4 regions of the Priestia sp. ST2 genome follow, and region 2 is predicted to be linked to each of the others. Evidence: riboswitches for the same ligand, from Rfam matches in the RefSeq annotation. Region 2 holds a riboswitch; each other region holds the start of a gene.
What was found. A riboswitch is a leader RNA that binds a small molecule or an ion and turns the genes downstream of it on or off. The one in region 2 is predicted to bind cyclic di-AMP.

Region 1 (3,809 bases), on a different contig from region 2:
AACATGTGTTTATAAAAATGAGGAACAAAATGCTATTTTAACTGAGATTAAACGGGTACTAAAGCCAGGAGGTATTATTTACATCAACGACTTTCTACTGAATAGTGATGAAAGAAATAAATTACGCTATGAAAAGGGACTCACCAAGTATCATACATATGGGGTTTTTGAATTACCAGATGGGGCCATTTTACGTCATCATAGCGAAGAACGTGTAAAAGAATGGGGAAATCAATTTGAAACCTTAGAATACAAGAAAGTAGAATATACAACTATGAATGGAAATCGTTCAAATGGTTTAGTTTATATGGGGAAATTAAATTAAATTTATTAGAAATAAAAATATACAGGAGGAATTGTAATGGTAGAGAAATTAGAGCTGGAAAAGATTAACCTTCAAGAAATTACAAAAGATATTAAAGATCAACATGTGAATTTTCCTGTATCGAATATTAATAATCATTGCCTTCGTATAGCTGTATTTTCAGGCGAATACAAATGGCACTATCATTCTAATTCAGATGAGCTTTTTATGGTTTTGGAGGGAGAACTTTTAATTGATTTTAAAGATAAAGATACAGCTGTGTTAAAACCAAATGATACGTTACTTATACCAGCTGGAACAGTACATAGAACCAGAGCGAAACAAAGAACAATAAACCTTTGTTTCGAGGATATAAACGCTGATACGATAATTATTGATGAGTAAATGAAATACATAACATAAACACTGTAAAAGGTTTTATGTTAACTAAGTTTATTATCATATACAAAACTTAGATTTTTAAAATTAACGCTTGAATCTCCAGTTACGTCAGGTATTATGATGAAATTAATTAGATTAATACTAGATTGTAAGGGGGTTATATAAGTTGGGTAATGATTTAAGTTTCTCAATTGGTAAATTTTCTAAGAAAACGGGTGTTTCAATAAGAACACTGCATTATTACGACGAAATAGGGCTACTCAAAGCTCAAAAAGACCTTAATTCGGGTCATCGACTATATGAAGAGGAACATATAGTAAAACTTCAAAAAATCGTAGCATTAAAATTCTTAGGTTATAACCTAGAAGAAATAGGATTAATGTTAACAAATACAAATCTGAATTTAAACTTAGAGAACACTTTAATTCAACAGAAAAAAGCATTTGAGAAGAAAAAGGAGCATTTAGACAAAGTTCTGAAGGCAATTAATCAGACGATTTCTTTATTAGATGATCAAGAGGATGTTCCAAGTGAAATATTAATTAGTTTGATTAATAACATTCAAAATGAAGAAGATCAACGTACATGGCTTGAGCATTTCACTTCTAAAGAGATTGCAGATAAGGTTTACAATAAATCTGACGAGGAGAATTTGTCTTTAGATAGGGAATTTATTGATTTATCGAGAGAAGTAAAAAGGTTAGTTGGAAAACCAGTTCATGATCCGGAAGTACAAGAGCTGGCAAATAAACATTTGCAGGCATCTCTTAAATACGTTGGTGAGGAAGCTATGCATGCTTTTGGAAAATTAGAGGACGAGGAAATAGAAGATTTTCAAAGTATGATGGCATCACCTTATACACAGGAAGAAGAAAAATGGTTGGAGCAAGTAATAGAATATTATATGGTTCAAAATGAAATGTATAATTCCATCCAACATAACCGTAAATAATTTCTTTTAAGCTAACCTTATTAGTAAAGATAGTTAAAGAAACCTATAGAATTTTCTATAGGTTTCTTCTGCTACTTAGAATTCACATTATGGTAACTAAAAATAAAGACTCTATACAGTGAGAAAATAGAAAAAGACTGTCTCTTTTCACTAAGAAGAGGCAGTCACTTTCTGTACAGTGATTAAAATGTTGTGTTGACGCTTCGTTGGACCTTAAATAGTTTGCTCAAGATATCAAAATTTATTTACATAAAAGAAAAAAAACGAATTATATTAAATATTAATTTTAATTGAAATCTTTCTTTACAAACGTCTTATTCAGGCGTATAGTACCTAACATACATATATAATCTTGCTATTTTCATACCTTTTATCGCTTAATCCACTAAGGAGTGGGGGACCCATTTTTGTGTGCACTTGCACTTGGGGTGAATCCTTCTGTAAGAAGGTAGGGCTACTCTTAAAGCCCGAATCCGCCAGCTAACCTCATAAGCGTTTGGAGAGAAGGTTTGCTTTTATTTGTCCTGGAAAGAACACTAAGCAGAACCTTAGTGTTCTTTTTTGTGTTTTTTTTCTGGGATGGGGAATGATGAAAGTAAACTAATATCAGTAATAGCAAAGGTTTCAGGAGGATTTTAGATGAGTTATTCATCCATCAAACGTTTATTAATTGGGAGGCCACTTAAATCAAAGGAGCTAGGTGAACAAAAGTTAAATAAGGTCAAAGCCTTAGCTATTCTTTCATCCGATGCACTTTCATCCGTGGCGTACGGCCCAGAACAAGTCTTAATTGTGCTTGCTACCATTGGAATGATCGCATTTTGGTATTCAATACCCATAGGTATTGGTGTACTTATCCTTTTAACAGCACTTATTCTTTCTTATCGACAAATTATTTATGCCTACCCAGAAGGTGGTGGCGCTTATGTTGTATCTAAACATAACCTTGGAGAAAATGCAGGGCTTATTGCCGGAGGATCTCTATTAGTAGACTATATTTTAACCGTATCCGTAAGTATTTCATCTGGAACAGATGCGTTAACATCTGCTTTTCCTGTTCTTCATGACTATAGAGTCATCATTGCTTGCTTATTGGTTATTTTTATTATGGTTTTGAATTTAAGAGGGGTAACAGAATCTGCTTCAGCATTAGCGTATCCCGTTTATTTGTTTGTTGTTGCATTGGTCCTATTAATAGTGATAGGAATATGGAAAGTAGCGACTGGTCAGGTCTCTCCTGATATTCATCCTGCTATTGGAACTGCAGTGCCAGGAATCAGTTTATTTTTACTACTACGCGCTTTTTCATCAGGATGTTCAGCCCTTACAGGCGTAGAAGCTATTTCAAATGCTGTAACAAACTTTAGACAGCCGGCTGCAAGAAATGCAGTACGTACGCTTGTTGCAATGGGCATGATTTTAGCTATTTTGTTTTCAGGTGTCATGTTTTTGGCTTATTGGTTTGGAATTGTACCTAAAGCAGAGGAGACAGTTGTTTCACAGCTTGCTTCCCAGGTATTTGGACGAAATGGTTTCTATTATTTTGTTCAAGGTACGACGGCTTTAATTTTAGTGTTGGCTGCCAATACAGGCTTTTCAGCCTTTCCGTTACTGGCTGTTAATTTAGCTGTAGATAAGTATATTCCTCGTATGTTTACAATACGTGGTGATCGTTTGGGCTATTCAAATGGAATTGTCACACTAGGAATTGCCTCTATTGCGCTCATCATAGCGTTTCAAGGTAATACAGAAAGGTTAATCCCTTTATATGCGGTTGGAGTATTTATTCCATTTACGCTATCTCAAACGGGCATGATTGTAAAATGGCTAAGAGAAAAGCCAGCTGGCTGGCAAGGAAAATTAGTGACCAATTTTATAGGAGCTTTTATTAGCTTTACTGTCCTAATTATTTTCTTTACAACAAAATTCTCACAAGTATGGGCTGTTTTAATCTTCTTACCTCTTATCGTCTATCTGTTCCACCGTATTAAGAACCATTATGTAGAGGTAGGAAAGCAACTGCGTATCAAGCCGGGAGATAAAGAAGCATTAGCCTTAGAAGGAAATGTAGTTATTATACCAGTTGCAGGCTTAACAAGAGCTGTCGAGAATTCAATTAACTATGCAAAAATTATTGGAGACACTGTGATT
Region 2 (6,423 bases):
CGGTAGTTGTTGGATAGCCTGCTGCATTACAAACATTCTCATCTTCTTCACCTAAAGGAGGGGAAGATCCTAACCCTAAAATTCCATTTTCAGCATGAAACATCACATGAACAGCGCTTGGCACATAATTAGGAATAAGAGAAGGAATGCCAATCCCTAAATTAACAATCATGCCGTTTTGAATTTCAGCCGCAGCACGTTTTGCAATACGATGACGAATATCTATTCCCAAACCCATTTCCAATTCACTCCTTTCGAAGGGACAATATAATCCACAAATACACCTGACGTCATCACGTTCTCTGGGTCAATGTCCCCAAGAGGAACAATTTCATCCACTTCAGCGATAGTTATACGACCTGCCATTGCCATTAACGGATTAGTGTTTCGAGCGCTTTTATCATAAAGCAAGTTGCCGAATGGATCTGCTTTTTTTGCATACACAAAAGCAACGTCGGCTGTGAGCGGCTTTTCCACTAAAAATGTCTTGCCGTCTACTTCCACTTTTTCTTTTCCAAATTGAATAATGTCATTTTCTATTCCTACATCAATCAGTACTCCTCCGAGTCCAACTCCTCCCGCTCGAATCCGTTCAGCAAGCGTTCCTTGAGGAGAAAACTCAACTTCCAGCTTTTCTTCTGTCATCAGCGTTCCAGCCACTGGGTTCGACCCAATATGAGAAGCAATCAGCTTTTGAATTCTTCCTTGGCTTACCAATTTTCCCGCACCAATATGAGGAAAGCCTGAATCATTACATATCAATGTAAAATTTGATTTTCCGCTTTCAATCAGACCATCAATGAGAGAAGGCGGGCTGCCTACTCCTCCAAATCCTCCTATCATCAACGTAGCCGCATGATCCACGTATTCAATCGCTTGTTCCACAGTTGTGATCTTTTGAAATGAGTTTTCGATCTTTGTCACTCATTTCACCTCATTTCTCTGTTTTTCATTTTGCACTTCATGCAATGTTTTCGAAAGCAGATCGACCGCTTCATCAAGCTGACGATGAGTAATCGTAAATGGTGGCGCAATAATAATACCGTCTCCTTCTACTCCGTCTGTTCCTGCTTGTGAAGGATAAAGGAGAAGACCATTTTTTTGGGCTTTACTTATTACGCGTGCCGTCATATTTTCCGAAGATGAAAAAGGCTCCTTCGTCTTTGGATTTTGCACAAGCTCAAGACCAACTAGTAAGCCTTTGCCACGTATATCACCAATGATAGGGTAAAGAAGTTGAAGCTTCTTCAATTCCCCTACTAAATAGTCTCCTTTCAGCGCTGCTTCTTGAACAAGATCATGCTTTTCAATATAGGTTAAAACAGCTATCCCTACAGCGGATGACAGCGGATTAGCGCTTAGCGTATGTCCGCTCATAATTAATTTGGATCCGTTCATGATAGGTTCAATCGTTTTGCTGCTAGCTAACGTAACGGCTATTGGTGTATATCCTGCTCCCACTCCTTTTCCAAGCGTCATGATGTCTGGTTTAACTCCCCAGTGCTCATACGCAAACATCACGCCTGTACGCCCAACTCCAGTCATGACTTCATCCGCAATCCATAACACATCATATTTATCGCAAATTTCTCTTATCACTTCATAATAACCGGGAGGAGGTGTAAGCGCTGCTCCGGCTGCTCCTACAATGGGCTCTGTAATAAAAGCAGCAATATGTTCAGGGCCGGTTCGTTTGATAACTGTTTCCAATTCGCGTGCACAAGCAAGATTACAAGATGGATAGGTTTGATGAAATGGACACCGATAGCAATAAGGAGGCGAAACCGAAGGATAATCTTCAAGCAAAGACGAGAAGCGTTTTCGTCTTCCAACGTGCCCTGACATAGACAGAGCTCCTATTGTAATACCGTGATAGCTCATCCAGCGTGACAAAACCTTTGTTTTGGTTGGCTTTCCTTGCTCTTGAAAATGCTGAATTGCCGTTTTCATAGCCGTTTCAGTCGCTTCTGTCCCGCTGTTAACAAAAAAGCTCCACTGGAAATGATTGCTGCTTAATTCACATAGTTTCTTAGCTAAGGCTTCTGTTGGATCACTTGTAAACTGCGACCGATATACAAACGCAACTTTCTGTGCCTGATCGGTCATCGCATCAATAATTTCTTTTACGCCGTGTCCAATACTTGCTGTAACTGCCCCCGACGAAGCATCTATGTACCTTTTTCCATCTTTGTCGTACAAATAAATTCCTTTTCCATATGAAATAACTGGGTAGTCGTCGTCGAGCAGCGGCTTTATTACATGAGTTTTATTCATTTCCGCACTCTCCTTTCAAACATACACTCTTATTAAACTGTATGCTGAAACGAAGAGTTTCTTGCCAATAAAAAAAGCCCTAGCATATAGCTAGAGCTTTTACGCTTATTAAGCTGATTGCGTTACAGATTTATCGATACGCTTTGCTTCTGACTCAGCCACAATAACGGCACACGCAGCGTCTCCCGTAATATTTACAGATGTACGAAGCATGTCAAGCAAGCGATCAATTCCAATAATCAATCCGATACCTGCTACAGGCAGACCAACCGAACTCAATACCATTGCTAGCATAATGAGACCAACTCCAGGCACACCTGCTGTACCAATACTAGCAAGCACCGCTGTCAATACAACCGTCACAAGAGCACCCAGCGACAGGTCAACGCCGTATACTTGTGCAATAAAAATAGTCGCTACACCTTGCATAATTGCCGTTCCATCCATGTTAATGGTAGCACCTAACGGCTGAACAAAACTGCTGATGGACTCCGGGACACGAAGATTTTTTTGAGCCACATTCATTGAAATCGGAAGCGTTGCATTACTGCTTGATGTACTGAATCCAACTGTCATCGCAGGAGCAAAACCTTTAAAGAATTCAATTGGGTTACGTCTGGCCATAAGAGCGACTGATCCCCCATATGTTACGATTGAATGGATAAACAGTGCGAGCACGACTACAATCATGTACAGCCCCATCGCTTTAATTGCCTGCCAGCCTTGACTTCCGACCGCTGTTGCAAGAAGCCCAAATGTTCCGTAAGGAGCAAACTTCATCACTAGATTCACAAGGTACATCATCAATTCATTGCCTTGCTCAAGTAAATTGTAAAGCCCTTTTGTTTTACTTCCAAGCATCGTTATACCAAAACCGATAAAGATAGAGAAAACGATAAGTTGAAGCATATTCCCTTCAGCCATCGCTTGAATTGGATTGACTGGAATCATATTTAAGAATGTTTCTCCAACCGGCGGTGCTTTTTCGGCTTCAAAAGAAGCGTTTTTTGTATCAAAAGATCCAAATGTTCCTGGTTTAATAACAAATGCTAATAATAAACCAATTACAATAGCAACGGTTGTTGTCACTAGGAAGTACGAAACTGTTTTAGCCCCGATTCTTCCTAGTTTTTTAGGATCTCCTAAACCTGCTACACCTAACGTGATAGAGAAAAACACAATTGGTACAACAAGCATTTTAATTAAGCTTAAGAAAATTTGGCCAAGCGGTGTAAACAAGTACTTGTCCAGCGGAGCAAAAGCACTTGGAGCAAAAGCGTTAATTAACACTCCTACAACAGCACCAGCAATTAGCGCGATAATGATCTTTGTCGATAGCTTCATAGATTTACCTCCCGTAAATAAATTATATTAGAATGATTCTAACTACTATACTTATTTTACCATGCATTGAGAACGATAACACTCAAAATATACAATATATTAAAAATTTTCAGATTAATAGTTTAGGAATATTTTTAGCTATACAAAAAACCATGAGAATATCATGGTGTCATAGACCTGTTATTCCCTCACTGAATGCTTACGGAGTTAGCTGTCGGATTCGGGTACGTGAGTTACCCTACTTGATTCATTCAAGATTCACCCCAAGTACATTACGCACAAATATGGGCCCCCCGTTCTCTTATAAAACAAAAGAGATTAAGCAAATAATTTTCTTTAATATTTTTGCATGATAATAATTGTTACTTTAATTAAAATTCATTTTATATGTTTCTGTCAAGTTTTTATTCAAAAATAATGCATGATTTTATCATAAAAAGTTGATAATTGTTATATTTTAAAATTTTTACATCATATTTCAATAAACCACAAATACTTATTTAACAAGACTTACAATCTAATGGATAAAAAATTAATTCAAAAAATAGTTTGTAAAGTGAACTTTATTCTCATTAACTCCCATTCATAAATTTGCATAATTATTCTAATATCCGTGTACTTTATTGCTTTCATAAATATTTTACTCATCAAAAAATAACTCTTTTCAACTGTTGATTTTATCCTTGTATTGCTTGATATACCCTCCCTAAAATTCCACTGAATTTATTGATGCAAAGAAATGGACATTATCAATTCGCCTTATTGTATTTAATTCTGTTCACGATAGAAGGATGGATTCCGTCATACTTTTTAAAAAAGAGCGGGTAATTATCATATAAAACTATCGGAGTTGGAGCGGTACAAGTTCTTTACTTTTTACTTAGTCGCTCTCGTTATTTAACACATAAAAAAAAGAGGCCGTGACGGCCTCTTTTTTTATACAGTAACAGGTTCAGAACTTGCTTTGCGATTCTTTAATTTTTCAACAATGTCACGCGCTACCCACACACCGCACGCACTTGCCTGCGCGAGCCCTCGCGTAATACCAGCTCCGTCTCCTCCCACGTATAAACCAGAAATTTCAGTTTCAAACTTATCGTTTAACTTCGGACGGGCAGAGTAAAATTTCGCTTCCACACCGTAAAATAGCGTATGTTCAGATGCTAACCCAGGCGTTACATGATCCAGTGCCTCTGTCATTTCAATTAAGCTTTTCATCGTATTATAAGGAAGCACTAAGCCCAAGTCACCAGGTACAGCTTCTTTTAACGTTGGTTCTAAAAAGCCTTCTTTAATTCGAGTCGCTGTTGAACGACGGCCCTTTAAAATATCTCCATACTTTTGAACAACTAAGCCCCCGTTTGACAGCATATTAGCTAATCTTGATACTTCGTGCGCATATTCGTTCGGCTGATCAAATGGATCCGAAAATTTATGAGAAACAAGCAGCGCAAAGTTCGTATTTTGACTTCCAAGCTTCGGATCTTTGTATGCGTGTCCATTTGCTAACATAATACCTGAATGATTCTCTACTACCACATGTCCTGAAGGATTGCTGCAGAACGTTCTGACTCTTGTACCTACAGACGTATTGTAAATGAATTTCCCTTCGTACAAGTGCTTGTTGATTTCTTCCATAACAACGTTGGATGTTTCGACTCGAACGCCGATGTCCACTTGATTGTTAATCATTTTCAAACGACGTTTTTTTAGTAAGTCGCTCATCCACTTCGAGCCGTCTCGACCTGGTGAAACAACCACTTTATCAGCCGTAATTCTTTCACCATTCTTCAATTCGATACCGCGCACGATATGCTGACCGTCTTCTTTTTCTGTTATTAAATCGGCTACTTCCGTTTTATACTGCATATCAATTTTTTCTTTTAAGTATTCATAAATGCTTTTTAAAATTTCCAAATTTTGCTCTGTTCCTAAATGACGCACCTGGGCACGCAATAGCTTTAATCCTGCTGCGTATCCGCGTTTTTCAATTTCACGAACTTTATCAGTTAACGGATCCGTAATCGTATCGGTTGCTCCGTGTTTTAAATTAATTTCATCCACATATTTAATTAAATCTACCACCTGTGATTCAGATAGATAATCCGTCATCCAACCTCCAAATTCACTGGTGATATTAAATTTCCCGTCTGAATATGCGCCGGCTCCACCAAAACCATTTGTAATAGAACAAGCGGGCAAACAGCCAGCAAACTCTTTTTTGCCAACCGCAGGCGGACATTTTTCAATTTTTTTCTGAAGAATCGGACAATTACGTCGATAGATATCGTGTCCTTTATCGATTAATAAAATAGTTGCTTCCGGTAATTTTAACGTTAACTCATAGCAAGTAAAAATCCCAGCGGGTCCTGCCCCTACCACAATAACATCATAATTTGAGTTCATTGTACATTCTCCCATCATCTTTTTTCTTTGGGTAAAAGATAAAAGTTATTGACCGAATTTTCTTTTTTTATTATCATTCGGTTATTTTCTAGCCATTTGATAATATATCAAAAAAAAATCCTTTAGTCAACAATATACACGAACATTAAAATAAAATATTTAAAAAACATTCGCTTTTATTCCGAACAAATAAAAACCAGTGAACGAATAGCAAGCGCTATGAAATGTTCACTGGTTCTTTAATGTACGGAAGAGCAATTTCTACTTTTGTTCCTACTCCTACTTTACTCGCAAATGAAATATGCCCTTGATGCTGTTCGATTATTCGGTAGCTAATCATTAACCCTAGCCCCGTTCCTGTTTGTTTAGTGGAATAAAATGGTTCACCTAGCCGAGCTA
Region 3 (6,423 bases), 120 kb from region 2:
ACATAAAATTTGCTACGTTAAAAGGAGTGTTTTTCATGGATCCACGTGATTATGAAAGAGAGCAAGAACGAAAAGAAGAATATGAAAACCGCCAGCAGCGATACGATCAGTATCAGCCTGCGTCATCATCACAGCCTCCAAGAAGACGCTTATTTCCAGTGATTGCATCTTCTATCGCCGGAGCAGTACTTGGAGGAGGAATTGTGCTATACGGTGCTCCGCAGCTGGGGTTAATGGATTCAGCTGATACGCAAACAGCGAATCAAACAACGCAGACTCAAACGGCAACAACAACGAGCACAACGCCTCGAACAGTAAGCACAACCGTGAATCAGTCAGATCTTGTTTCAGTTGTAAATAAAGTATCAGCTGCTGTTGTAGGCGTGAACAATATTCAACAGCAAACAAATCCATTTTCTGGAGATACCCAAACCCAAGAAGCAGGAACGGGTTCCGGTGTTATTTTCAAAAAAGAAAATGGAAAAGCATACGTTGTGACCAATAACCACGTTATTGACGGCGCAAGCGAAGTAGAAGTGTCACTTTCAAACGGACAAAAAGAAAAAGCTAAGATTGTCGGAGCTGATGCGCTAACGGATTTAGCGGTGCTTGAGATGTCTGACAAAAATGTTGAACAAGTGGCGAAGTTCGGGAAATCATCGGATTTAGTAGCGGGTGAAACGGTGCTTGCAATCGGCAATCCTCTTGGTGAACAGTTTTCTCGTACGGTCACACAAGGTATCGTGAGCGCAGCAAAACGCTCTGTCCCTATTTCAGAAAATTGGAACGTAGATGCAATTCAAACGGATGCGGCGATTAATCCAGGAAACAGCGGCGGTGCACTTATCAATTCTTCCGGTGAAGTAGTCGGCATCAACAGTATGAAAATTTCAGAAGACAATGTAGAAGGCATCGGCTTTGCTCTTCCAAGTGATGAAGTGCAGCCGACGATTGAACAGCTGATGAAAAATGGGAAAATAACGCGTCCATATATGGGGGTAGGTCTTCAAGATGTAGGTCAGCTTTCAGCTGCAACAAAACAAAACCAGCTAGGCCTAACAAGCGATACGTCTGAAGGAGTTGTCGTAACGACGGTTGAACCATTCTCTTCTGCTTCTGATGCAGGTTTACAATCAAAAGACGTGATTGTTGCCATCGATGGAAACGAAGTCAAAACATCCAGTGATTTACGTCAATATCTATACACAAAACGTAAAGTAGGAGACACGGTAAAATTAGACGTGTATCGAAATGGAAAAAAACAAACTATTTCTCTGAAGCTTTCAGAACAGCAGGATAACAATGGATGAGTTCAACACCGTTAAAGCTGCTGCTAGCAGTATTAACAGCGTTCGGATTTTTAACCGGCTGCGGAGGGAAGCATTCAAACACGATGTTTCCTTCTGTAGAAATTAGTCAGCTATCTTCTACCAAAGAACTGGCAGCGTATGAGGGAGGCAAGGTGACAGGAGCTGAATTCAACCGTTTTTTAGCCGTTGAAGGGTTCTTAAATCCAGATGCTCCTCTAAATGATACAAGCTACCGCAAAGAGTTATTGCGGCAGCTTGTTATGCAAAAAATCTTAATTTCCCATCTAAAGACAAGCGATAAAGTACAAAAACAAGTTGAGGATATGTGGAAGCAAATTAAACGCTCATATGACGAGGATACAAGAAAACAAGGTTATGAAGTGTTAAATATTCGTTCCAGTGATGTAACCAACCAGCTAACGAATCAGTTTAAATTAGAAGAATATTTCCGCAAACAAATTACGTCTGATGAACTAACTGCTTACTATAAACGTATTGAAAACGATCTAACGCGCGTATCTTTTACGCAGCTGGCTTTTTCCACTTTACATGATGCCGCTGCCGCTGCGGCTGAACTGCAAAAGGGAACATCGCTTCAGGACGTTCAAAAAAAATATGCTGAATTCCAGACAGTGAGCAAAATAGAGAATGCTGATAATCTAAAGCTTTCAAGTCTATCTCCTTCTTTTATAGATGTTTTAAAAAAACAGCACATCGGAGAGAGTAGTGAGCCCATTAAAATGGGTAAAGTTTATTATATTCTTATTTTAAAACAAAAAGATAAAAAAACGGAATCAGAAGTTAAAGAAGAAATGATGAAAGAACTTGTTTTGAATCATATCAACCGGTATATCCAGGATCAACTGCCAAGGTTTCACGTGACGTTCAGCCTTAGGTAGTTTCCTTTTATATAGATTGATTGTTTTCAAAAAACAAGCAGGTAAAAGAGCTTTCTATTAATAGAGAGCTCTTTTACATTTTTAAGTAGACAGAAATGTCGGCACCTGATAAAATGAAGTTGTAAAACTTTCATTATTCGGAAAATTTATACCCTCCAGCTTTGGAGGGTTATTTTTTATGCTGTTGGACGAATAAAAGAGGCTGGGACAAAAGTAGTGTAATGGAAAGAAGATCCGAACGATGATTCGTTCGGATTTTTTCGTTACGTTTCAATCACTTTTCATCTTTTAAATGACTCAATAATGCAGGAGCCATCTCTACGTGAGAAAGGGCGATGTGTGAAATCGTTTTGGCATAAGGTGTAATTTCGTTAATAAATTGTTCGAGTATGTGCAGGTGAGGAAGCTGAAGCTTTGTAATAAAGCAGGCTTGCCCGGCGATGCGTTCACAGAATAAAGCGTAGGGATACTGAGAAATAAATCGTTTAAAACGCTCGTGCTCTCCGTTTTTCATCGTTACTTCAATAAAACACGACACGGGCAAATGCAGCTTTTCATAATCAATATCAATCGTATACCCTTTTATAACGCCAAAGCTCTCTAGCTGCCTTACTCGCTCTGCCACCGAAGGAGGAGACAAATTAATTTGTTTTCCTAGCTCTCGTAAGGAAAGGCGGCTGTTTTGCTGCAGCGCCTGCAAAATCGATAAATCAATTTCATCAATTTTCAATTGAAAACCTTCTTTCTCATTAACGTTTCATTTGATTAGTAATAGTCGATAAGATGTTTTATATGTAATCTGAAATTTCCATTTTTCTTACTATAATAATTAAAAAGGAGTGAGTGAAAAATGGCAAGAGTTTTGTTAGCAAACGAAGAGGGAACAAATTTTGAAAAAGCATTGAATTTAATTCCGCATGTAAAAAGATTGTATGATGAGCTTTACGACACGCTTTGGAACAGCGATATAGTAGAAAAAGAGACTAAGGAAAAAATAAGGCTTTATCTAGCAGGTGTTAACGGCTGTGAGACGTGTATGAGCATGTCATATGTAGGCGATGAGACGCTTAATCAAAAAGTGTTAAGAGAAAAAGAGCTGGAAGAAAAAGATCGCCTGCTGTTTCGATTTATTGATGTATACCGGGTGCGTCCAAAGGAGTTGACGGATGCTGATATGAATCAATTAAAGAAATTTTACAGTGATACGCAGCTGTTAGAGCTTTTAGCTGTTATTAATTTATTTGATCAATTTCACAAAATGATTGTCAGTTTAGATTTATACGATTTTTGCAGCTTGCAGGGCAAGTGAGGTCTTCCCTAAAAATATCTTGACAGACAAAATCCACAGGAGTAAGATAGCTTTCGTGAAGTGAAATGTATCATGAATCGAATCGATTATTCTAAAAAATAGATCATAGACATTTGAATAAAAATCGCTTAATCCATTACGGAGCGGAGGACCCATTATTTACGCACATATTGTGCTCCGGGGTGAATCCTTAAAAAGGTAGGGTTACTCTTAAAACCCGAACCCGACAGCTAACTTCGCAAGCGTTTTGAGGGGGAAGAGTGTGAAAAAACACAGGAGCCTTCCTGTGTTTTTTTGCGCTTTTTTTAAGAAAAAGATGTAATTTTTTAGAAAAAGTATAAGCTAAGAGAACACACAGCAGTTGAAGAAAGGAATAAATACATTATGAAAAAACAGTTTGCTGTATTGGGATTAGGTCGTTTTGGAGGCAGTTTGGTTGAAGAGTTTGCTAATCTGGATGTGGATGTGCTCGCTATTGACCGCAATCAGGAGGTAGTAAATAAATTTAGCAACTCAGCTACATATGTTGTGCAGGCGAATGCAATTGATGAAGCTAGCTTAAAGGGGCTAGGTATTCGCAATGTTGATCATGCTCTTATTTCGTTTGGGGATGATATCGAAGCGAGCGTGCTCGCAACGATGCTTTTAAAAGATATGGGCGTTAAGCAAGTATGGGTAAAAGCAGTAAATATGTATCACCAAAAGGTGCTGGAGAAAATAGGAGCGGACAAAGTCATTCATCCTGAGCGCGATATTGCTAAGCGTATTGCTCATCACGTGGTGTCAGAAAAGATCATTGATTACATTGAACTGTCAAAGGATTATAGTATTGTCGAAATTGTGGCCTCTAAGAAACTTCATAATAAAACGCTGTTTGATTTGAACATTCGTGCCAAGTACGGCTGCAACATTATCGGCTTTCAGCGAAAAGACGGGGAAATGGTGATTTCGCCTACCGCGCATGAAATAATTGAACAAGGAGATATGCTAATTGTTATCGGACATAATCGCGATTTGAACCGTTTTGAAGAAGAAGGAGTTTAACTTATGAAAAAACAAATCATTAAACTCACCCCTCCGCAGCTGCTTGTCTCCATTTTTGGCGGAGGAATTATTATAGGTGCTCTTCTATTGATGATGCCTGTTTCTACTACTGAGCCCATCCGGTGGGTAGACGCCCTTTTTACGTCTACTTCCGCGATGACAGTAACCGGCTTAGCTGTCGTAGATACAGGTACGCGTTTTACCGTCATTGGTCAAACGATTATTATGCTGTTAATTCAAATAGGCGGTCTTGGCATTATGTCATTTGCCGTGTTGATTTTTATGATGCTAGGTAAAAAAATTGGATTTAAAGAGCGTATGCTCGTTCAGCAGGCATTAAATCAAACGAGCATCGGCGGAGTTGTCCTGCTAGTTAAAAGACTGTTTATCTTTTCATTTTTAATTGAGTTTGTTGCACTTATCTTTCTAGCGATACGCTGGGTTCCGGAGTTCGGATGGTCTAAGGGGCTGTTCTTTAGCTTGTTTCATTCGATTTCGGCTTTTAATAACGCAGGGTTCGGACTATTATCTGACAGCCTGGTTCAGTATGTAGGAGATCCCATTATTAACATAACGATTTCTTTTTTGTTCATTATCGGTGGATTAGGGTTTACCGTCCTTGCAGATATGTGGGTAAAAAAATCCTATAAAAAGCTAACGCTGCATTCGAAAATTATGATCATCAGCACGTTTGCGATTAACGTGGTTGCCATGCTTTTTATTTTTTTCTTGGAGTACAGCAATCCACATACGCTCGGAAGTTTGTCATTAGGAGACAAAGTGTGGGCATCTTATTTTCAAGCTGTAACGACACGTACAGCAGGTTTTAATAGTATCGATATAGGAAGTTTGCATGATTCCACTATATTTTTAATGGTTATGTTAATGTTTATTGGTGCAGGAAGTGCTTCAACAGGAGGCGGTATCAAACTCACGACGTTTGTGGTGATTATTTTTTCTGTATGGGCATTTTTACGAAGCCGGGAAGATATTGTGCTATTAAAGAGACGACTTCTTCCTCTTCACGTGTTTAAGGCACTAGCCATCACGATGATTTCAATTATGTTTGTATTTGGGGCCATTTTCCTGTTAAATATTTCGGAAAACCTGCCGTTTGTAAAAATTATGTTTGAAGTTGTTTCTGCATTTGGAACAGTAGGTTTATCAATGGGAGCAACTCCTGAACTTTCGTACTTTGGACGCGTGATTATTATCTTTATCATGTTTTTAGGAAAAGTGGGGCCATTAACGCTTGCGTTTTCATTATCTAAGCAAAAGCGTGAAGCCGTTCGTTACCCAAACGAAGATATAATGCTGGGGTAGAAAAATCGCCTTCGATGAGGCGATTTTTTTATATTATTTATACGTTCAAGACATATAAGAGGTTACGCACAAAACAGTTGCGATGAATAAAAAGAAGGCAAAGACAAGAACAATGGGCAATTTAGAATGTCGGCGCATTAAAGGCCCCCCTTTTTTATAGTAAAAAAATCTCTTACTATATATAACGAAAGAAACAAAAATATGATTCACTTTTTTGACGAAATTTGAAGGTTTTTCTCGTTAAAAAAATCCGCACCCCTGTCCTAAACATTTTGCCAAGCTGTTGCATACACTAAAAGCAGATAACAGAAAGTGAGGGATGGTACGTGGGGAAACAAAATTTTGCGTTAATCGTTGTGTTATTTGTTTTACTTGTTATTGTAGGTGCGTCTGGCTTTCGCTTTTAAACGTTAACTTTATTTGCGCATAGCCCCCGTCAAAAAGGGCATACTAGGCGGAAGTAAAAACCAAAAATTTCTTCAATATTGCCGAACAATGAGTTCCTCTACTCATTCATCTAATCGGTATGTAGCCATGC
Region 4 (6,423 bases), on a different contig from region 2:
GATATTCATCTTACATTAATCTCTTATGTCTTCACTGTTTTTACTTTCTTGTTTCATCGCGTTTATTCCTCTTAAAAAAATATCTATTAGCATAAGAATGCTTACATCAAGATCATGGGGAAGACCAAACCCTTTTTTCTGCTCAAGTGAAGCAAAGCCATGTAAAATACTTCGTAGCCCACGTGTGGCGTGTAAGGTTTGCTCTTCTCCTAAACGGTATTCGTTAAGTACTTGAATAACAATATTAACGGTTTCATTTTGTATGTGCTTAAGTTCCAGGTCATCAGAATTAGGAGAACGAAGCATTGCTTCATACAACCCTGGATGATTGCGAACAAAAACTATGTAAGCTTCGCCTAGTGCACGAACCGCATTATCTTTTGAACGTCCTACAGTTGCATGTATTAATACTTTATAAAGTTGTTCGTAACCATAAACAGCAAGTTTTTTCCTTAATGCTGGTAAGCCATTTACGTGATTATATAGAGAGGGTGGACGAATATTTAATTTTTTAGCAAGTGAAGCTAATGTTACTTCGTCTAATCCTTGTGCATTTGCCATTTCTGTAGAGGCTTTTAAAATAGTGTCTAAATCAAGTCCTGGTCTTGCGGCCATAGTTAAACTCCTTTCTCACTATAGGTTAAGTGTGTTTCAAATTTAACCTAGCTTTTGTAATCGCATTGTTCATAGCTTTTTCTGGTTGTTTTATCATTTTTCCATGTCCTACAGCAAGCAATGAAGGACTGTAATTTAATAATTTGTGAGCACTCTGAAGTGCAAGTTTTTTATTCCATGTAGCCATTGCTGGAAAAGGAAATAAAGGTTGGAGCTGTCCAGTTACTGCCATACCACCCCTTGTTTGAAACGCATCACCAGCAATTAGGGTATCGGTACGGGTATCAAAAAATGCCATTGAACCTGGCGTATGCCCAGGAGCAGCTATCGCAATTAGCGAACCAATTTGGTCACCATCTTGTAATAAAACTTCTGCCCGGGTTTCTAAAGTTTTAGGTACTCCGCCACGTATAGGAGTATTCGGTTCATTAGGATCTAATGTAGTATCTCCACTCATTAAACGGGCATCTCTACTTGAAATATGTACAGGAACATTAGGAAGTAATAGCTTTATTTTATCAAGTGCTCCTACATGATCTTCGTGCGCATGTGTTAAAAGGATACGTGTAATGGGTTTGTTAATCTTTTTAGCAGCTTGTAATATTTTCTTAGCACTGTAAGGAAGCGCAGCATCAACTAAAGTTAAACTATCACTCTCTTCAACTAAGTAACAATTAACTGGGAAAAGTCCTGGTAAGAAAGTCAATTGATACAAGTATGCTTCTTGAATGATTCTCATAGGAATAGCTCCTTCTTATATTAGTTTTAAAACTATTTCCATTTATATATTAACTAATGTTATTAGTTTAAGCAAGTGAATGTATGAAAATTTGCGAAAATTAGCATAAATGAATAAAAAATTAAATTGATAAGAATGTTGAGAAGATGAAGCAGATTTCATTTTTTAATATGCGAGCAGTATTCGTAAGTAATTAAAGCGCCAGGAACAAGGCTTAGAAAGATAAAAAGGAAAATTGAAAGTGATTAAACTAAAGATGATTGCTTTACTCGTTATTTTTGCTTATGTGACTAGTCATACGGTCTATTTATTGTTAAGTGCCTATCATTACGGTTTTTCCAATAGGTAATATTGTAGAGATAAAAAGATAAATCTCCGTTATATAAGGACATCTGTACATTGTAGAATATTTATATAAATATGAGAGCATAAAACGAGCGTAGGGTTGATTATTCCAAGATCGTACTTAAAGTAATTAACTTTATGCTCGTTTTGTGATTAAAAGTAAATGGGTGATTGGGTTATTGGAGTCTCATAAAGTGATTTTAAAAGAAGCTTTAAAAGTTGAGATTGAAAAAGAGAGACAACTTTTGATTGAAACAGCATTTAAAGAGGGGTTTACAAGTAGCAATACGGTAGAAATTAGTCAATTTATTGATGAGATGCTGAATGAATTAGAAAAAATTAAATAAGTAGCTAATATCTTTTAATAAAGAATAGTTTTGTAAATAATAACCAAACTACATTATAAAGTGCATAATGAATGGAGTGTACATATGTATATCACTGTATTGATTAATTCTTTGATACTAGGTTTTGGTTATTATTTATCCATTGTTTTTTTACCAGAGATAATGGGTGTAAATCCATTAATACCTAAGTATCTTCTTATTTCATTGGGTACAATCTGGTTAGTTTCTTCAAAAAATAAATGGTGGATTAATATGATATCTATACTTTTAGCCAATATGATATCATTTCCCGTCGTAGATGGATTATTAAAATAAATAGAAAAAAGCTATCTCAAAGGGGACAATGAGATAGCTTTTTAGGTTTTCGAATATGTCGTTGGTAAGATCATAGCATATTTTCCAAATAAACAAAAGCAACCTCATATCCCATGGCATTGGAAAGAGGTTGCTTTTGTCATTCATACTCGTTGAAGAATGCATAGCACCATAAACAATAATATCATATTTTTACCATATATACTATATTTTACATGTTTTGCATATGAATAAAAGGTGCACTTTTTATTCATTCGTTTGGGTTATGCCCTAGTATGAAACCCTTACGCGTCAAGGATGTATAAAAAGCTGCATAACTCATAAATGAGACCTCTTTCGAACCCTTACTCCCAGAAGGGTTCTCTTTTTTGATGGGTTCCGTTAAGAGACATTATGTTAACTACACTTGTATATTCTATACAACATAAAAACGGAAAAACTACTGCTCCTGTACAGTAGTTTTCCTAGTCGTTGAAATATAGATGTTTTGTTGATAATACTCTATTGCATCTTGGGTAGTTTGCTCACTATATAAGAAAATATTCATGTTGGGTAAGTTACATACTACTAGTCCATACTATTTTCTTACGTTTTGGACAATCCTGTTAAAAGGTAATCTTAGTGAGAGGAGAAGAGAGAAAATATTAGTAAATATTATTATGGGATTTATTGTACCTTGGATTTTTGGTTTCATATTATACAGGAAAGAACCTATAATCGTTCTTTTAATTGCACCGGTAGGAATGACAGTAGCTTTTATACTAAATGATTGGGGAAGTAATTACTTTTGGCAATTCAAACCGACTTTTAGAGATCTAAGTTTATCAGCACTCCCTTTAAATATTGGTTTCTATCCTGTCTTATCTTCTTTTTTAATTTACTTTAAGATAAAAAAGAAGATTAATACGATTATCCTTTTACTTTGTTTTACTCTCTTTACTACAGGTTTCGAAGGTATAGGTTTAGTCTTAGGAAAAGTAGAGTATTTTAATGGATGGAATATTCCGGGAACTTTTATTAGTTATTTAATAGCCTATTTTATTATTTATGGCTATTATCGAAGTTTAGTAAAGCATCATATTCTAAAGAATTAAGCTTTTCTTTATAAATATAAAGGCTTCATACTTATTTGAAGCCTTTTTTTGTTTTATTTCCGAGAATGTTGATTATGTAAACTGATTTTGTATATTCTATTCACTTTTCATATTAGCATTCATTAGTAAAAAATAAGAAAGAACAACATAGCATTTTCTTCCTGTGATAGCATCAATTTAAGTAAATTCATAAATAAATTAAGGAGAGATCAGAATGACAGTTCGTTTAGTGAAAGGATCAGATTATTATGTAATATCTCCGTTAATCAACAACTGGTGGAATGGAAGGCAAATGTCTGACTTGTTGCCAAAGCTTTTTTTTGATCATTTTAAAAATACTAGCTTTATTGTTGAAGAAGAAGGTGAAATCATAGGCTTTTTAATTGGATTCTTATCTCAATCTTATTCGAATGAAGCATACATTCATTTTGTTGGAATCCATCCGGAGTACAGGGGAAAAGGTATTGGGAGACAACTATACAATCAATTTTTCGACGTAATTAAACAAAGTGGCCGCAATATTGTTCGTTGTGTGACTTCTCCTGTGAATAAAGCTTCAATTGCTTATCATACTAAAATGGGTTTTGAAATTGAACAGGGGAATAAAGACAATCAAGATAAGGTTCTATTTGTAAAGTACTTGAATTAATTCAAGTACTTTTCCTACCCATAAAAAACATTATGGTAACTAAAAATAAAGACTCTATACAGTGAGAAAATAGAAAAAGACTGTCTCTTTTCACTAAGAAGAGGCAGTCACTTTCTTTACAGTGATTAAAATGTTGTGTTGACGCTTTGTTGGACCTTAAATAGTTTGCTCAAGATATCAAAATTTATTTATTTACATAAAAGAAAAAAACGAATTATATTAAATATTAATTTTAATTGGAATCTCTCTTTACAAACGTCATATTCAGGCGTATAGTACCTAACATACATATATGATCTTGCTATTTTCATACCTTTTATCGCTTAATCCACTAAGGAGTGGGGGACCCATTTTTGTGTGCACTTGCACTTGGGGTGAATCCTTCTGTAAGAAGGTAGGGCTACTCTTAAAGCCCGAATCCGACAGCTAACCTCATAAGCGTTTGGAGAGAAGGTTTGCTTTTATTTGTCCTGGAAAGAATACTAAGCAGAACCTTAGTGTTCTTTTTTGTGTTTTTTTTCTGAGATGGGGAATGATGAGAGTAAACTAATATCAGTAATGGCAAAGGTTTCAGGAGGATTTTAGATGAGTTATTCATCCATAAAACGTTTATTAATTGGGAGGCCACTTAAATCAAAGGAGTTAGGTGAACAAAAGCTAAATAAGATCAAAGCCTTAGCTATTCTTTCATCCGATGCACTTTCATCCGTGGCGTACGGCCCAGAACAAGTCTTAATTGTGCTTGCTACCATTGGAATGATTGCATTTTGGTATTCAATACCTATCGGTATTGGTGTACTCATCCTTTTAACAGCACTTATCCTTTCTTATCGACAAATTATTTATGCGTATCCCGAAGGCGGTGGCGCTTATGTTGTATCAAAACATAACCTTGGAGAGAATGCAGGGCTTATTGCTGGAGGATCTCTATTAGTAGACTATATCTTAACCGTATCTGTAAGTATTTCATCTGGAACAGATGCGTTAACATCTGCTTTTCCTGCTCTCCATGACTATAGAGTCATTATCGCTTGCTTATTGGTTATTTTTATTATGATTTTAAATCTAAGAGGAGTAACAGAATCAGCTTCAGCATTGGCGTACCCTGTTTACTTGTTTGTCCTTGCATTGGTTCTTTTGATAGGGGTAGGCATATGGAAAGTAGCCACTGGTCAGGTCTCTCCTGACGTTCATCCGGCTATTGGAACTGCAGTTCCGGGAATTAGTTTATTTTTACTACTACGAGCTTTTTCATCAGGATGTTCAGCCCTTACAGGTGTAGAAGCTATTTCAAATGCTGTAACAAACTTTAGACAACCGGCTGCAAGAAATGCAGTACGTACGCTTGTTGCAATGGGCATTATTTTGGCTATTTTGTTTTCAGGTGTCATGTTCTTAGCTTATTGGTTTGGAATTGTACCTAAAGCAGAGGAGACGGTTGTTTCGCAGCTCGCTTCCCAAGTGTTGGGACGTAATGGTTTCTATTATTTTGTTCAAGGTACGACAGCTTTAATTTTAGTATTGGCTGCGAATACAGGCTTTTCAGCCTTTCCTTTACTAGCTGTTAATTTAGCTGTAGATAAGTATATCCCTCGTATGTTTACGATACGTGGTGATCGTTTAGGCTATTCAAATGGAATTGTGACCCTTGGAATTGCCTCTATTGCGCTCATCATAGCATTTCAAGGCAATACAGAACGGTTAATTCCTTTATATGCTGTTGGAGTATTCATTCCATTTACGCTATCTCAAACAGGTATGATTGTAAAATGGTTAAAAGAAAAGCCAGCTGGCTGGCAGGGAAAGTTAGTAACCAATTTTATAGGAGCTTTTATTAGTTTCACAGTACTGATTATTTTCTTTACAACAAAATTCTCACAGGTATGGGCTGTTTTAATCTTCTTACCTCTTATCGTCTATCTGTTCCATCGTATTAAGAATCATTATGTAGAGGTGGGAAAGCAACTTCGTATCAAGCCAGGAGATAAAGAAGCATTAGCATTAGAAGGAAATGTAGTCATTATACCAGTTGCAGGCTTAACAAGAGCTGTCGAGAATTCAATTAACTATGCAAAAATTATTGGAGACACTGTGATTGCGGTCCATGTGGCATTTGACCGTGAAAGCGAAAAAAGAATGGAAGAAATATGGAAGGAACGATATCCTGATATACGCTTAGTTACATTCTACTCACAATATCGAAGCTTAATTGGACCTCTTTTACGCTTTATTGATCGTGTAGAAGAACGAGCTGATGATAGCCATATGGCTGTCACCGTTTTAATTCCGCAATTTATCACAAGAAAAAGCTGGCATAAC

Region 1: another riboswitch for cyclic di-AMP. It lies ahead of AC0KUU_RS29825 (APC family permease); the one in region 2 lies ahead of AC0KUU_RS04290 (dicarboxylate/amino acid:cation symporter).
Region 3: another riboswitch for cyclic di-AMP. It lies ahead of AC0KUU_RS04955 (potassium channel family protein); the one in region 2 lies ahead of AC0KUU_RS04290 (dicarboxylate/amino acid:cation symporter).
Region 4: another riboswitch for cyclic di-AMP. It lies ahead of AC0KUU_RS29780 (APC family permease); the one in region 2 lies ahead of AC0KUU_RS04290 (dicarboxylate/amino acid:cation symporter).

What each region holds. Positions count from the first base shown of each region.
Region 1 covers NZ_JBVVNT010000024.1:48-3,856, reverse strand. Annotated here, with positions in the region: partial or broken gene AC0KUU_RS29840 (class I SAM-dependent methyltransferase) at 1-325, shown strand, start outside; gene AC0KUU_RS29835 (cupin domain-containing protein) at 380-709, shown strand; gene AC0KUU_RS29830 (MerR family transcriptional regulator) at 873-1,658, shown strand; cyclic di-AMP (ydaO/yuaA leader) riboswitch at 2,023-2,167, shown strand; partial or broken gene AC0KUU_RS29825 (APC family permease) at 2,298-3,809, shown strand, end outside.
Region 2 covers NZ_JBVVNT010000001.1:846,537-852,959, reverse strand. Annotated here, with positions in the region: gene AC0KUU_RS04305 (3-oxoacid CoA-transferase subunit B) at 1-238, opposite strand, end outside; gene AC0KUU_RS04300 (CoA transferase subunit A) at 223-924, opposite strand; gene AC0KUU_RS04295 (aspartate aminotransferase family protein) at 925-2,274, opposite strand; gene AC0KUU_RS04290 (dicarboxylate/amino acid:cation symporter) at 2,383-3,618, opposite strand; cyclic di-AMP (ydaO/yuaA leader) riboswitch at 3,799-3,953, opposite strand; gene AC0KUU_RS04285 (NAD(P)/FAD-dependent oxidoreductase) at 4,555-6,024, opposite strand; gene AC0KUU_RS04280 (ATP-binding protein) at 6,242-6,423, opposite strand, start outside.
Region 3 covers NZ_JBVVNT010000001.1:969,782-976,204, forward strand. Annotated here, with positions in the region: gene AC0KUU_RS04935 (S1C family serine protease) at 36-1,310, shown strand; gene AC0KUU_RS04940 (peptidyl-prolyl cis-trans isomerase) at 1,307-2,209, shown strand; gene AC0KUU_RS04945 (Lrp/AsnC family transcriptional regulator) at 2,484-2,939, opposite strand; gene AC0KUU_RS04950 (carboxymuconolactone decarboxylase family protein) at 3,060-3,518, shown strand; cyclic di-AMP (ydaO/yuaA leader) riboswitch at 3,634-3,778, shown strand; gene AC0KUU_RS04955 (potassium channel family protein) at 3,903-4,562, shown strand; gene AC0KUU_RS04960 (TrkH family potassium uptake protein) at 4,566-5,885, shown strand; gene AC0KUU_RS04965 (YjcZ family sporulation protein) at 6,212-6,292, shown strand.
Region 4 covers NZ_JBVVNT010000022.1:4,361-10,783, forward strand. Annotated here, with positions in the region: gene AC0KUU_RS29755 (TetR/AcrR family transcriptional regulator) at 16-615, opposite strand; gene AC0KUU_RS29760 (MBL fold metallo-hydrolase) at 641-1,354, opposite strand; gene AC0KUU_RS29765 (aspartyl-phosphate phosphatase Spo0E family protein) at 1,894-2,046, shown strand; gene AC0KUU_RS29770 (hypothetical protein) at 2,907-3,455, shown strand; gene AC0KUU_RS29775 (GNAT family N-acetyltransferase) at 3,670-4,104, shown strand; cyclic di-AMP (ydaO/yuaA leader) riboswitch at 4,415-4,559, shown strand; partial or broken gene AC0KUU_RS29780 (APC family permease) at 4,690-6,423, shown strand, end outside.